Regions from separate parts of the Nocardia sp. NBC_00881 genome, predicted to be linked through region 1. Evidence: riboswitches for the same ligand, from Rfam matches in the RefSeq annotation. Region 1 holds a riboswitch; the other holds the start of a gene.
What was found. Region 1 has a riboswitch for cobalamin ahead of metE (5-methyltetrahydropteroyltriglutamate--homocysteine S-methyltransferase). Riboswitches for the same ligand answer to the same signal wherever they lie in the genome.
Positions count from the first base shown of each region.

Region 2: it holds a riboswitch for cobalamin, as region 1 does, so the genes downstream of both, cobN (cobaltochelatase subunit CobN) here and metE (5-methyltetrahydropteroyltriglutamate--homocysteine S-methyltransferase) in region 1, are expected to answer to the same signal.

Region 1 covers NZ_CP108798.1:3,608,900-3,616,230, reverse strand. The annotation lists gene OH799_RS15045 (nuclear transport factor 2 family protein) at 89-460, shown strand; gene OH799_RS15040 (hypothetical protein) at 585-896, opposite strand; gene metE (5-methyltetrahydropteroyltriglutamate--homocysteine S-methyltransferase) at 965-3,265, opposite strand; cobalamin riboswitch at 3,407-3,595, opposite strand; gene OH799_RS15030 (pyruvate carboxylase) at 3,990-7,331, shown strand, end outside.
Region 2 covers NZ_CP108798.1:2,440,424-2,447,754, forward strand. The annotation lists gene cobN (cobaltochelatase subunit CobN) at 1-2,637, opposite strand, end outside; cobalamin riboswitch at 2,671-2,792, opposite strand; gene OH799_RS09395 (nuclear transport factor 2 family protein) at 2,866-3,306, opposite strand; gene cobG (precorrin-3B synthase) at 3,460-4,695, shown strand; gene ddaH (dimethylargininase) at 4,845-5,684, opposite strand; gene OH799_RS09410 (Lrp/AsnC family transcriptional regulator) at 5,822-6,259, shown strand; gene OH799_RS09415 (precorrin-8X methylmutase) at 6,328-6,963, shown strand; gene OH799_RS09420 (precorrin-2 C(20)-methyltransferase) at 6,960-7,331, shown strand, end outside.

The DNA.
Region 1 (7,331 bases):
TCTCACCTTCCCAACCGAACGATTGCTTGGTTCAATCGAGGGGCGGGCGACGTGGTCCCCTTCGGCAGCAGGAAAGTGAGTCGAGCGAATGCCAAGTCCAGACGAACTCGTGCGTGCGATGTGCCGCAGCTGGTCGGATCCCGATCCGGACCGGATCAGCGCGTATTTCGCCGAAAACGCCGTCTACCACAACATTCCGATGGAACCGATCGTTGGGCGCGTCGCCATCCGCGACTTCATCGCGGGCTTTCTCACCACTTTCGACGCCATCGACTTCGACATCCACCATCAGGTGGCGTCCGGTGCCGTGGTCATGAACGAACGCACCGACACGCTGCGCGGCGCGGGTCGTGTCACGCCGCTGCCGGTCATGGGTTTCTTCGAGGTCACCGACGGCGCGATCAGCACCTGGCGCGACTACTTCGACATGGCCGCCATCAACCGTGCCTTCGGCGGGTAGGGCAGATCTGTGTGGATGGAGTGGGAACCGAATGGGGGATGTGCGCGTCGAAGTAGGTAAGTGGGGAAAGAGAAGTCGTTGATGACCTGCGAGGAGGGTTGCGCATGGAGCGCTGTTCCGGATGTCATACGGCATGGCGTCGGGGGATGCGGGCGAGGGCGCGGGTTCTGCCGGTGACGCGCAGGGAAGAGCCGTGTGAGCGGTATACCTCGCGGCGGCGGCAGAGCCCGAAGCCGGAGCCGGAAACCGAGTAGGCGCCAGCGGATCGGCCCGGCCCGGCCCGGCCCGGCCCGGCCCGGCCCGGCCCGGAGCGTCGGGAGGCGAGGGCGTTCGCTGCCGAGCAGTCGGCGGCGTTGGTACGCGACCCGACTCGAGTGTGCCGCGGCGTGCCCGTGCCGCTGATCCGCAGCGCGTTGGCGGCAGACAAGTCCACCACCAGGCCGAGGGCGTACCGGCGCCCCCTCGGAAATCCGAAGGGGCGCCGATTCGATCAGCCGGACACGCTCAGCGCACGGCAGCCGCGGCGGCGACCATATTGCGCAGCGAGGCCTCCACTTCGGCGGGCCCTCGGGTCTTCAACCCGCAGTCCGGATTCACCCAGAGTCGTTCGCCGGGAACCGCTTTCAGTGCGGCGCGCAGCGACGTCGTGATCTCCTCCACGCTGGGCACCCGCGGTGAGTGGATGTCGTACACACCCGGTCCGACGCCGAGGTCGAAGCCCGCGGCGTTGAGGTCGTCGAGCACCTCCATGTGCGAGCGTGCCGCCTCGATCGACGTGACGTCGGCGTCCAGTCCGGCGATCGCCTCGATCACCTCGCCGAACTCGGAATAGCACAGGTGGGTGTGTATCTGCGTGGCATCCGACACACCGGAGGTCGCGAGCCGAAACGCCTGCACCGACCACTCCAGGTACGCGGGCTGATCAGCTCTGCGCAGCGGAAGCAGTTCGCGCAGCGCCGGTTCGTCGACCTGGACGATCCGGATGCCCGCCCTCTGCAGATCCACCGTCTCGTCCCGGATGGCCAGCGCCACCTGCCGCGCGGAATTGCCCAGCGGCTGGTCGTCGCGCACGAACGACCACGCGAGGATGGTCACCGGACCGGTCAGCATGCCCTTGACCGGCTTGTCGGTGAGCGACTGCGCGTAACCGATCCACTCGACGGTCATCGGCTCCCGCCGCGTCACGTCGCCGAACAGGATCGGCGGGCGCACACAGCGGGTGCCATAGGACTGCACCCAGCCCTGTTCGGTGGCCACGAACCCGTCGAGTTGCTCGGCGAAGTACTGCACCATGTCGTTGCGCTCCGGTTCACCATGCACCAGTACATCCAGCCCGAGCCTCTCTTGTAGCGCGACGACATCCGCGATCTCGGCGCGCATCCGGCGCACGTACTCGGCTTGGTCGATCTCGCCCTTGCGCAGCGCGGCCCGCGCCAACCGGATCGCGGAGGTCTGCGGGTACGAACCAATCGTCGTGGTCGGTAGTGCGGGCAGCCGCAAACGATCCCGCTGCAGTTCGCGCCGCTGCTCGGCGGGCGCGCGCCGGACGGCGTCCGGTCCGAGCGCGGCCAGCCGGGCCCGCACCCGCGGATCGTTCAGCCGGGGATCCGACCGCCGAGATTCGAGCGCCGAACGAGTCGTCGTCAATTCGGCGCCGATCGCCTCGGCGCCCTCGCTCAGCCCGGTCGCGAGCAGACGCACCTCCGCCACCTTCTCCGCGCCGAAGGCCAGCCACGACCGCAGCCGCTCGTCCAGCCGCGTCTCCGTGGCCAGCGTGTACGGCACGTGCAGCAGCGAGCACGAGCTCGAAACAGCCACGTGCGCTGCGGAACCCAGCAAAGTTCCGAGGGTCGCCAGGCCGTGGTCGAGATCGGTGCGCCATACATTGCGACCGTCCACGACACCCGCCACCACCAGCTTGCGCGCCAGAGCAGGCACCGCAGCCACCTCCGAAACCTCGGTGCCGGAGGTGAAGTCGATCGCGACACCCTCGATATCGGTGTCCGCCAGTACGGTGAGCGCGGCATCAGGGTGCCCGAAATAGGTCGCGACGAGGATCGCGGGACGATCGGTCGCGGCGGACAGATCCTCGTAGGTGACGCGCACCAGAGCGATCTCGTCCGCGGTGAGATCGGTAACAAGCGCCGGTTCGTCGATTTGCACCCACTCCGCACCCGCGGTGGCCAGCCGCCGCAGCAGCTCGCGATACAGCGGAAGCAGCTCGATCAGCCGAGCCAGTGGCGCACTGCCCGTCGCTTTCGCCAGCCTCGAGAAGGTGACCGGGCCGATCACCACCGGTCGCGCGGGCACGCCCAGCGCGAGCGCCTCCCGCAGTTCCTCCAGCAGCTTCTCGGGGTGCAGCGAGAACTGGGTTTCCGGGCCGATTTCCGGCACCAGATAGTGGTAGTTGGTGTCGAACCACTTGGTCATCTCCAGTGGCTCGACCGTGTCGGTGCCGCGCGCGGCGGCGAAGTATCGATCCAGGGGATCGGTGATCTCGGCGACCCGAGGTGGCAACGCGCCGAGCAGGACAGCTGTATCGAGCATCTGGTCGTAGTAGGAGAAGGTGCCGATCGGGATCGAGTCGAGGCCGGCGGCCAGCAATTCGGTGAGCTGGGCGTGCCGGAGGTCGCGCGCGACGGCGTGCAACTCCTCGGCGCCGATCCTGCCCGCCCAGTAGGCTTCGGTCGCCCGCTTGAGCTCGCGCCGCGGCCCCACCCGAGGTAGCCCGAGAACCGTCGCGGTGAACGGCTTCTGATGTGAAACAGTCACGATGTTTCTCCATTGCTGAGGTCGAAAAGCCATCGCCATACGGGTAGCCGGAGAACCAGTGACATGCCGGAGATGTACCCGGCTGAGGGAGCCCGACACGTCCGCGCTGGTGGTCCGCACGCCCAAATCCACGAGGCGGTGGCCGCCGGGTACGGCGTACCCGGCACGGCTGGCAGGTCTTCGGACTCGCGGGCACCGGCCGGGCGGTCCCGGCCGGTGCCGGGTCTCGCCTGATGGCCGACCTACTGGCCGTCGCTTCCCAAGTCGCGGAACCTTCCGGCTCGGTGAACTCAGTGCCTGGTGACGGCGGTCGTTCCTGCATACCGCTGCGGGACAGTCCCGGATTCCCACCGGGTTCCCTCTCGCCCCCCGTGGCGTCTCCGCACGAGTGGGCTCGACCCATTGCGCGACGTCGGGGCTCCGTCTCGTCGTGCGCCGGTGAACCAGCTGCACTCCCAGCATAGGACGGGCGGCGTCGCGGCTGCTCGACCGGCTCGGAAACCCACGTGGATCCCCGCCGATCGAAATCAGGTGTTCCCTGTGCAGGCGCTGCGTAGAGCAGGTTTCCGGCTGTTCAGGGCGGAGCCGGAAAAGTTTCGGTCGCCAGTCGCGGGAGTCGGTAAGTGATCAGTTTCGGGCTGGGAACGTGTCGCCCTGGTGAACGCGACTTCGCAACGATGCCAGCCGTCGTTGCGAAGAGTCCTGCGAAAGGGACTTCCGTGTCGGTGCGATGGGCGGTGCCGGGTACCTTAAGCCAATGTTCTCGAAAGTCTTGGTTGCAAACCGTGGCGAGATCGCCATCCGGGCCTTCCGCGCGGCTTACGAACTCGGCATCGGGACGGTGGCCGTGTTCCCCTACGAGGACCGCAATTCGGTTCACCGGCTGAAGGCGGCGGAGTCGTATCAGATCGGCGAGGCGGGCCACCCGGTGCGGGCCTACCTTTCCATCGACGCGATCATCGAGGCGGCCAAGTCGGCGGGTGCGGACGCGGTCTACCCGGGGTACGGCTTCCTTTCGGAGAACCCGGACCTGGCGGCAGCCTGCGCCCGCGAGGGCATCACCTTCATCGGCCCCTCCGCCGAGGTGCTCGAACTCGCGGGTCACAAGGCGCGCGCGATCGAAGCCGCCAAGGCGGCCGGTCTGCCGGTGCTGCGCTCCAGCGCACCGTCGGCGGACGTGGATGAGCTGGTCGCCGCGTCCCGGCAGCTCGAGTACCCGATCTTCGTCAAGGCCGTCGCGGGCGGCGGCGGTCGTGGCATGCGGCGGGTCGCCGATGCCACGCACCTGCGCGAATCGATCGAGGCGGCCTCGCGCGAGGCCGAGTCGGCGTTCGGTGATCCCACCGTGTTTCTGGAACAGGCGGTGGTGAACCCGCGCCACATCGAAGTGCAGATCCTGGCCGACCAGCACGGCAACGTGATGCACCTGTTCGAGCGGGATTGCTCGGTGCAGCGCCGCCACCAGAAGGTGATCGAACTCGCGCCCGCCCCGAACCTGGATCCCGCACTGCGCGCACGTATCTGCGCCGACGCGGTGGCCTTCGCGCGACAGATCGGCTACAGCTGTGCGGGCACCGTCGAATTCCTGCTCGACGAGCGCGGCAACCACGTCTTCATCGAGATGAACCCGCGAATCCAGGTCGAGCACACGGTGACCGAGGAGATCACCGACGTCGACCTGGTGCAGTCGCAGCTGCGGATCGCGGCGGGTGAGACACTCGAGCAACTGGGCCTGAGCCAGGACTCGGTCACGATCCGCGGCGCCGCGCTGCAGTGCCGGATCACCACCGAGGACCCGGCCAACGGATTCCGCCCCGACACCGGGCGCATCACCGCCTACCGGACGCCAGGCGGCGCGGGCATCCGGCTCGACGGCGGTGCGAACCTGGGCGCGGAGATCGGCGCCTACTTCGACTCGATGCTGGTCAAACTCACCTGCCGCGGCCGCGACTTCGGCGCAGCGGTGGCGCGGGCCCGTCGCGCGCTTGCCGAGTTCCGCATCCGCGGCGTGTCCACCAATATCCCGTTTTTGCTCGCGGTACTCGACGATCCCGACTTCAAGGGTGGGCGGGTCACCACCTCGTTCATCGACGAGCGTCCGCAGCTGCTCACCCTGCGCGGCTCCGCCGACCGTGGCACCAAGATCCTCACCTACCTGGCCGACATCACCGTGAACAAGCCGCACGGCGAGCGGCCGACCACGGTGTACCCGCACGACAAGCTGCCACCGATCGATCTGAGCGTGCCGCCGCCGGACGGTTCCCGGCAGCGGCTGCTGCGGCTCGGGCCCGACAGTTTCGCGCAGGCGCTGCGTGAGCAGAAGGCGGTCGGCGTCACCGACACCACCTTCCGCGACGCGCACCAGTCGCTGCTGGCAACCCGGGTCCGCACCAACGGCCTGCTCGGCGTGGCCGGTCACGTCGCGCGGCTCACGCCGGAGCTGCTGTCCATCGAGGCATGGGGCGGCGCGACCTACGACGTGGCGCTGCGGTTCCTCTACGAGGACCCGTGGGAGCGGTTGGCCGCACTGCGCGAGGCGGTGCCGAACATCTGCCTGCAGATGCTGCTGCGTGGCCGCAATACCGTCGGTTACACGCCGTACCCGCGGCAGGTGACCCGCGCGTTCGTCCAGGAAGCAACCGGCACCGGTATCGATATCTTCCGCATCTTCGACGCCCTCAACAACGTCGACCAGATGCGGCCGGCGATCGACGCGGTGCGCGAAACCGGGACGGCCGTCGCCGAAGTCGCGATGAGCTACACCGGCGACCTGGCAAACCCACAGGAGACGCTCTACACGCTCGACTACTACCTCAAACTTGCCGAACAGATCGTCGACGCGGGCGCGCATGTGCTCGCCATCAAGGACATGGCCGGCCTGTTGCGCGCCCCGGCCGCCACCACACTCGTCACCGCTCTGCGCAGCAATTTCGATCTGCCGGTGCATGTGCACACCCACGACACTCCCGGTGGTCAGCTGGCCACCTACCTGGCTGCGTGGCAAGCCGGCGCCGACGCGGTGGACGGCGCCAGCGCCGCGATGGCCGGAACCACCAGCCAACCCGCGCTGTCCGCGATCGTTGCGGCCGCGGCGCACAGTGCGTACGACACCGGCCTGAATCTGCAGAACGTCTGCGATCTGGAGCCGTACTGGGAAGCACTGCGAAAGGTGTACGCGCCCTTCGAATCCGGGCTGCCCGCGCCCACCGGCCGGGTGTATACCCACGAGATCCCGGGCGGCCAGCTGTCGAATCTGCGCCAGCAGGCCATCGCCCTCGGCCTCGGCGACCGATTCGAGGAGGTGGAGGCGAAATACGCTGCGGCGGACCGGCTTCTGGGCCGTCTGGTGAAGGTCACACCGTCTTCCAAGGTCGTCGGCGACTTGGCGCTGGCGCTGGTCGGTACCGGTGTCGACATCGAGAACTTCGCCACCGACCCGGGTCGCTACGACATCCCCGATTCCGTCATCGGTTTCCTGCGTGGCGAACTCGGCACACCTGCGGGCGGCTGGCCCGAGCCGTTCCGTAGCAAGGCGCTGGCCGGGCGCGGATCGGCGAAACCAGAGACCGCGCTGACGCCCGAGGACGAGGCGGGGCTCGCTGGTACCTCGGAGGAACGGCGCGGGACGCTGAACCGGCTGCTCTTCCCGGCGCCCACGGCCGAATTCCTCGCGCACCGGGAGAAGTACGGTGACACCTCCGGGCTGTCGGCGAACCAGTTCCTCTACGGTTTGCGCCGCGGCGAGGAACATCGGGTGCAGTTGGAAAAGGGAGTCACCCTGCTCATCGGCCTGGAGGCCATCTCGGAGCCGGACGAGCGCGGCATGCGCACCGTGATGTGCATCCTGAACGGGCAGCTGCGTCCGGTCGCCGTGCGGGACCGGTCCATCGCCAGCGACATCCCGGCCGCGGAGAAAGCCGACAAGGCCAACGCGGGCCACATCGCCGCTCCCTTCGCCGGAGTCGTGACCCTTGCTGTCTCCGAAGGCGATCCGGTCGCCGCAGGTGACACTATCGGCACCATCGAAGCCATGAAAATGGAAGCCGCCATCACCGCACCCCGCTCGGGTGTCGTCGGTCGCGTCGCGATCGGTCCCGTA
Region 2 (7,331 bases), 1.2 Mb from region 1:
GACCCGGCGGCTCGCCTCGTCCCATACCGGTCGGACACCCAGCAGCGCAAGGACTTCGGCGATATCGTCGCCGGAGGTGCGCATGGCGGAGGTGCCCCACACCGACAAACCCACCGACCGGGGGTACACGCCATGGTCGGCTTTGTACCGGTCCAGCAGCGATTCCGCCATAGCCTGACCGGTTTCCCAGGCCAGGCGCGACGGCACAGCCTTCGGGTCGACCGAGTAGAAATTGCGCCCGGTCGGCAGCACATTGATCAGGCCGCGCAGCGGAGAACCGCTCGGGCCCGCCGGGATGAACCCGCCGTCGAGCGCGTGCAGCACCCGCTCGATTTCCGCGCCGGTCCGACGCAGGCGCGGCACCACCTCGGTAGCCGCGAATCGCAGCACCCGGCGGACCTCCGCATTGTCGGTAATGCCGTCGACGGCGTCCGGCGACCAGTTCGCGGCCTGCAATGCCGAAACCAGTTCCCGGGCCCGGCCTTCAACGGCGTCGACGCGCTCACGCGCCTCGGTTCCGGACTCGTCGAGGCCGAGCGCTTCACGTAGGCCGGGCACCGAACGCTCGCCGCCCCAGAGTTGACGGGCACGCAGCATTGCCAGCACCAGGTCGAGTTCGGCATCCCCAGCAGGCGCCTGGCCGAGCACGTGCAAACCATCGCGGATCTGCACATCCTTGATCTCGCACAGCCAGCCGTCGACGTGCAGCAGCATGTCGTCGAAGGACTCCTCGTCCGGGCGCTCGGTGAGCCCTAGATCGTGGTCCATCTCGGCGGAGCGCATCAACGTCCAGATCTGCTGGCGGATGGCCGGGAGCTTGGCCGGGTCGAGGGCGGAGATGTTGGCGTGCTCGTCGAGCAGCTGTTCCAGACGCGCGATGTCGCCGTAGCTTTCGGCCCGGGCCATCGGCGGGATCAAATGGTCGACCAGCGTGGCGTGTGCGCGCCGCTTGGCCTGGGTGCCTTCGCCGGGGTCGTTCACCAGGAACGGGTAGATCAGCGGCAGGTCGCCGAGCGCGGCGTCGGTGCCGCAGGAGGCGGACATGCCGAGCGTTTTGCCGGGCAGCCATTCCAGATTTCCGTGCTTGCCGAGGTGCACCATCGCGTCGGCGGCGAAGCCCTCGGGCGCGCTGAGCCAGCGGTAGGCGGCCAAGTAGTGGTGGCTCGGCGGCAGGTCGGGGTCGTGGTAGATGGCGACCGGATTCGCGCCGAAGCCGCGCGGCGGCTGCACCATCAGCACGACGTTGCCGAAACGCAGTGCCGCGATCACGATCTCGCCATTCGGGTCGGACGAGCGGTCGACGTAGAGCGCGCCCGGCGGCGGGCCCCACGCCTCGACGACGGCTTCACGCAGATCCTCGGGCAGCGTGTCGAACCATGCGGCATAGGTGGCCGCGCCGATGCGGATCGGATTGCCCTCCAGCTGTTCGGAGGTCAGCCAGTCCGGATCCTGTCCGCCCGCCGCGATGAGGGCGTGGATGAGGGTGTCTCCGTCGCGTTCGTCCAGGCCTGGGACCTCGCCGGAATCGCCGAGATCGTATCCGGCGGCACGCATTTCAGTGAGCAGCCGGATCGCGCTCGCCGGGGTGTCCAAGCCGACGGCATTGCCGATGCGGGCATGCTTGGTCGGGTAGGCCGACATCATGACGGCGACGCGCTTGCGTGCGGCGGGAATGTAGCGCAGGCGGGCGTAGCGCGTCGCGATACCCGCGACGCGAGCCGCACGTTCGGGGTCGGGAACGTAGGTCGACAGGCCGTCGGCATCGAACTCTTTGAACGAGAACGGGACCGTGATGATCCGGCCGTCGAACTCCGGCACGGCGACCTGTGTGGCGACGTCCAGTGGCGACAGGCCGTCGTCGCTCGCCTCCCACTGGGCGCGGCCGCTGGTCAGACAGAGTCCCTGCAGGATGGGCACATCCAGATCGGCGAGCGCGCCGACGTCCCACGCCTCGTCCTCGCCGCCGGCGGAGGCGGTGGCGGGTTTGCTTCCTCCCGCGGCCAGCACTGTGACCACCAGGGCGTCGGCCTGCCGCAGGGTGGCGAGGAGTTCCGGCTCAGCAGTACGCAGCGACGCGCAGTATAGCGGCAGCGGGCGCGTTCCCGCGTTTTCGAGCGCGGTGCACAGGGCGTCGATATAGGCGGTGTTGCCCGCGAGATGCTGTGCGCGGTAATAGATCACCGCGACCGTGGGCCCGTCGACCGGCGCCGCGGCACGGTCCAGTTCACCCCAGCTGGGCAGCTGGACCGGCGGCTCGAAGCCGTGCCCGGTGAGCAGCACAGTGTCGGACAGGAAGTTGTGCAGCTGACGCAGGTTGCCCGGGCCGCCGGCGGCGAGGTAGTTGTGCGAGCCCGCCGCGACACCGCCCGGCACGGTCGAGCACTCCATCAGCTCGGCGTCCGGAGCGATCTCGCCGCCGAGCGCCACCATCGGAACGCCGCTGGCACGCAGTGCAGCCAGCCCCTCCTCCCACGCCCGCTTGCCACCGAGGATGCGCACGATCACCAGATCGACGCCGTCGAGCAGGCCGGGCAGATCGTCGACCAGCAGGCGAGCAGGGTTGCCCCACCGGTAGTCGGCGCCGCTGGCGCGGGCACTCAGCAGATCGGTGTCGGATGTGGACAGCAACAAAAACACGGGTGGCAGCCTTCCTCGGGTGACGCGCCCATCGGGGGTTCGCTGCTCGCCGGAGAGGGTCTGGCTTTCACAGTGGCGCGACCGCACCGGATTTCCACCGGTTTCCTCGTCGTCCGCCGAGCAAGCAAATGCTACCCGCCGCCCGAGTCCGGCTTTCCCGTGTGTCCTGCTCGGGGACGGCGGCAAGGCTCCGCGGCGCGGGTGGCCGAAAAGTTGTCCACTATCCGACTAGGTCAAGTCGCCGTTCCCGTCGACGACCTTCAGATAATAGTGGAACCGGTCGATCCGCCATCCATCCGCGGTGCGCACGGTGCCCAGCGAATAGCTGCCGACAAACGTGCGGGTCTTGCCGTTGGCCGCCGAGTTCTTCACGTGGACAGCGATCGCGTCGGCGTGCGCGATCGCGACGTCACCCCGAAGATCGATCAGGTGATTACCGGACTGGTGGTGCACCTCGTCCAGCTCGGCGAGCCCAGTCCGCCAGTCCTCGACGATGTCGGCCGCGGCCCGATCCCCGACCGGCCCGCCGAACCCGCCGTCGAAATCCACCGTGGACGTGAAAACCTCCCCCAGCAACCCCTCCCACCGACGCTGGTCGGTGTACACGAACAACTTTGTGATCACCTCAACGATATCGAGCCGGTCCGCCACCGTAGCGATTTCAGACATCCGCCCACCCTAAACGACCACACACCGCTGAACCGGACGCCCGCCGCCGACGATCCACTCCACATCGGGTGGCATCCCTGTCGCGGTGAGCCAGCGGATACACCGGGCCGGCGCGGGCCCTCCGCCTGGCGGTGTCCGTAGGCTGAGGAGGCTATGGCGCGACATGTTGCTGATTCCTGTCCCGGCGTGCTGCGGCTGCACGAGGCGGCCGACGGGCCGCTGGCGCGGATTCGGGTGCCCGGCGGGCGGGTGGAGCCCGCGCAGTGGCAGGTGCTCGCCGAGGCTGCGCGCGACCTCGGGGACGGGAATATCGAGCTCACCGCGCGCGGCAACGTCCAACTGCGCCGGATATACGACGCCACGGCACTGACGGAACGGCTGGCCGGCGCGGGTCTGCTGCCGAGCCGCACCCACGAGCGGGTGCGCAATATCGTTGCCTCTCCACTGTCCGGACGGATCGGCGGACTGACGAACGTGCACGCGCTGGTACCCGCACTGGATGCCGGGCTGCTCGCCGCGCCGCGTCTGGCCGACCTGCCGGGCAGGGTGCTGTTCTCACTCGACGACGGTCGAGGCGATGTCAGCGGACTCGGCGCCGACATCGGTGTGCATGCCGTCGCCACGGACGACTTCGCGCTGCTACTGGCCGGAGGCGACAGCGGCATCCGGATCACCGCCGACGACGCGGTCGACGTCATGCTCGCCGCCGCGCACGGCTTCCTGGAGCTGCGCGGCGACGACCCAGGCCGGTGGCGGTTGCGCGACCTCGAGCGCGGCGCTGAACGCCTAGCCGATCTCCTGGGTCTCTCACCCAGGCCCGATCGAATCGAATTCGCTGCGGGCCAGGATATTCCGATCGGTTGGCTGGAGCAGGACGACGGATTGGTCGGTCTCGGCGCCGGCGTGCGCCTCGGCTCCCTGCCCGCCCGCACCGCCGAATTCCTCGCCGCCGTCGAACGAACGGTCTTCGTCACGCCGTGGCGCAGCCTGGTCGTCACCGACCTGGAGGAATGGGCCGCCGAACAGGTGGTGCGCGTGCTCGCGCCGATGGGCCTGATCTTCGACGCCGATTCCCCCTGGCTACTGGTCAGCGCATGCGCGGGACGGCCCGGTTGCGCGAAGTCGCACACCGATGTCCGGGCCGATGCGACGGCGGCGGTCGCAGCAGGCCGTGTGCTTGCGCCAGCTGAACGAGCCGAACGGGGAACCGCGCATGCGGAGGCGAAACCGGCTCCGCGACAAGGCATTCTGGATGCTCCACTCCTGGCACCGGCGGAGGTCTCGGTGGCCGGACGTCAGCACTGGTCCGGCTGTGACCGCCGCTGCGGCCGCCCCCGCGGAACGGTCACCGATGTCGTGGCGACCAACGAGGGCTATCGCTTCGAATAAGAGTCTGCCGTGGTGCGGCAGCGCCCGAAGCCCACTCGGCGATCGGCCCGAACCGGAGGCGTCCGACACCTGCTCGAGGTGGTCCGACGGCACCATCGCCTTATCCGCCGCCGAACCGGCGGCCGACTGCGCGCGTGTCCCGGTTTCGCTCAGTGGATTTCGAGCGTGCAGCATTTGACGCTGCCGCCCGCCTTGAGTAGTTCGGACATCTCGATACCGACCGGATTGTAGCCGCGTGCGCGGAGAGCTTCACTCAGTTCGGTGGCGCGGCTGGTGAGGAAGACGTTGAATCCATCGCAGACGCCGTTCAACCCGAGTACCGCCGCGTCGGCGTCGGTGGCAAGGATCGCGTCGGGGTAGAGGTCGGCGAGGGTCGCGCGGGCCGCCACACTGAATGCGGGCGGATAGTAGGCGACGGTACTGGAGTCCAGCGGCAGCAGGACTGTGTCCAGGTGATAGAAACGCGGATCTACCAGTTCCAGGGAGACCACCGGCAACGAGAAGTGGCGGGACACCTCCTCATGCGCCGCCAGTGAGCTTCGGAACCCCATGCCAGCCAACAACCGGTCGCCGACCAGGAGGAAGTCACCCTCCCCCTCGTTCAGCTCCTCGGCGCCGACCACACCGGCTAGCCCGAGCTCCGCGAATCGCCGGTGATAGGCCGGCCCCTCGGCGGCACGTTCGGGGTGGGTGAAGCGGGCGGACATCGCGCGGTCCCCCACGATCAGCCCGCCGTTGGCGGCGAACACCATGTCGGGCAGGCCCGGAAGACCGGGCACCACATCGACCTTGTGTCCATACTCCTCGTAGCTGGCGCGCAGTGTCTCCCACTGCGCGATCGCCAGGCAGCGGTCGACGGGCTCATCGGGGTTCATCCAGGGATTGATCGAGTAGGTGACGTCGAAGTGATCCGGGCGGCACATGACGAACCGTCGCGGCGACGGACGACGTGCGGCGGACTCGGCCTGGAGGGTGGCTACAGATGTCAACGGTGGCTCCGGAGGTCGGCGTGAACTTTCAACTCCAACGACCGTAATTCGCCTGCTATTGTGCCGGGAACAACAATTCATTGCGTAGATTGCCTAACATACGGTTAATCATTGCGTGAAGCCAGAGGAGGTGTGACGTGGACAACCTCGATCGCCGAATTCTCGAACATCTCCTCGGGCACGCGCGCGCCTCGTTCCAGGAGATCGGCAGCGCGGTCGGACTGTCCGCGCCCGCGGTGAAGCGCCGGGTCGACCGGTTGGTCGCGAGCAAACAGATCACCGGATTCACCGCCCTCGTCAATCCGGCCGCGCTCGGATGGAAGACCGAGGCATACGTCGAGGTCTATTACCGCGACAACATCTCCCCGGGCGAGCTGAAGCGCAGCCTGGAACCGATCCCTCAGGTGGTCGGCGTGTGGACGATCGCGGGCGAGGCCGACGCCCTGGTGCATGTGATGGCCACCGACATGGCCGAGATCGAGGTGACCGTCGAGCGGATTCGCGAGAACGCACGCGTGGGGCGCACCCGCAGTTCGATCGTCATGTCACGGATACTCGAGCGTCCGAGGACCTGATCGGGCCCCGCCGCGGCACACGAAGCCCGCGACCCGAGCCGCCCACGCCACCTCCTAGGGTGGACCGCATGCCCGACGTACGTGCCAGCTACCTGACCGACGGAGCCGAGATCTACCGGCGCTCGTTCGCGACGATCCGCGCCGAAGCCGATCTGAGCGGGTTCCCCCCGGACGTGGCACAGGTGGTCGTGCGGATGATCCACGGCAGCGGCCAGGTGGATCTGGCGGAGGACATCGCCTTCTCCACCGGCGTCGTCGCGTCCGCACGAGCGGCGCTGCGCGCGGGCGCGCCGATTCTGTGTGACGCGACCATGGTGGCCTCCGGGGTGACCCGCAAGCGACTGCCCGCCGACAACGAGGTGATCTGCACCCTCGGCGATGCCCGCGTACCGGAACTGGCCGCGACGTTGGGCACTACGCGCTCCGCTGCCGCACTCGAGCTCTGGCGCGACCGTCTCGACGGCGCGGTCGTCGCCATCGGCAATGCCCCGACGGCCCTGTTCCATTTGCTCGACCTGCTCGACGCGGGAGCGCCCCGACCGGCTGCCGTCCTCGGCATCCCGGTCGGGTTCGTCGGCGCCGTCGAGTCCAAGGACGCGCTGATCGATGCCGGCGGCGTCGAGTATCTCACGGTTCGAGGCAGACGAGGCGGCAGCGCCATCACCGCGTCCGCGCTCAATGCGATTGCGAGCGAACAAGAATGAGCATTCACAGCCCCGGCAAACTGTGGGGCGTCGGGCTCGGCCCCGGTGATCCCGAGCTGGTTACGGTCAAGGCGGCCAGGGTTATCGGCGTGGCCGATGTCGTCGCGTTCCACAGCGCTCGCCACGGCCGCAGCATCTCCCGCAGCATCGCCGCGCCGTACCTGCGGTCCGGCCAGCTGGAGGAGCACCTCATCTATCCGGTGACCACCGAGACAACCGACCACCCCGGCGGCTACCAGGGCGCGATCGACGAGTTCTACGAGCAGGCCGCCGAGCGGCTCGCCGGACACCTGGCGGCGGGCCGTTCGGTCGCGCTGCTCGCCGCGGGCGACCCACTGTTCTACAGCTCGTATATGCACATGCACCGG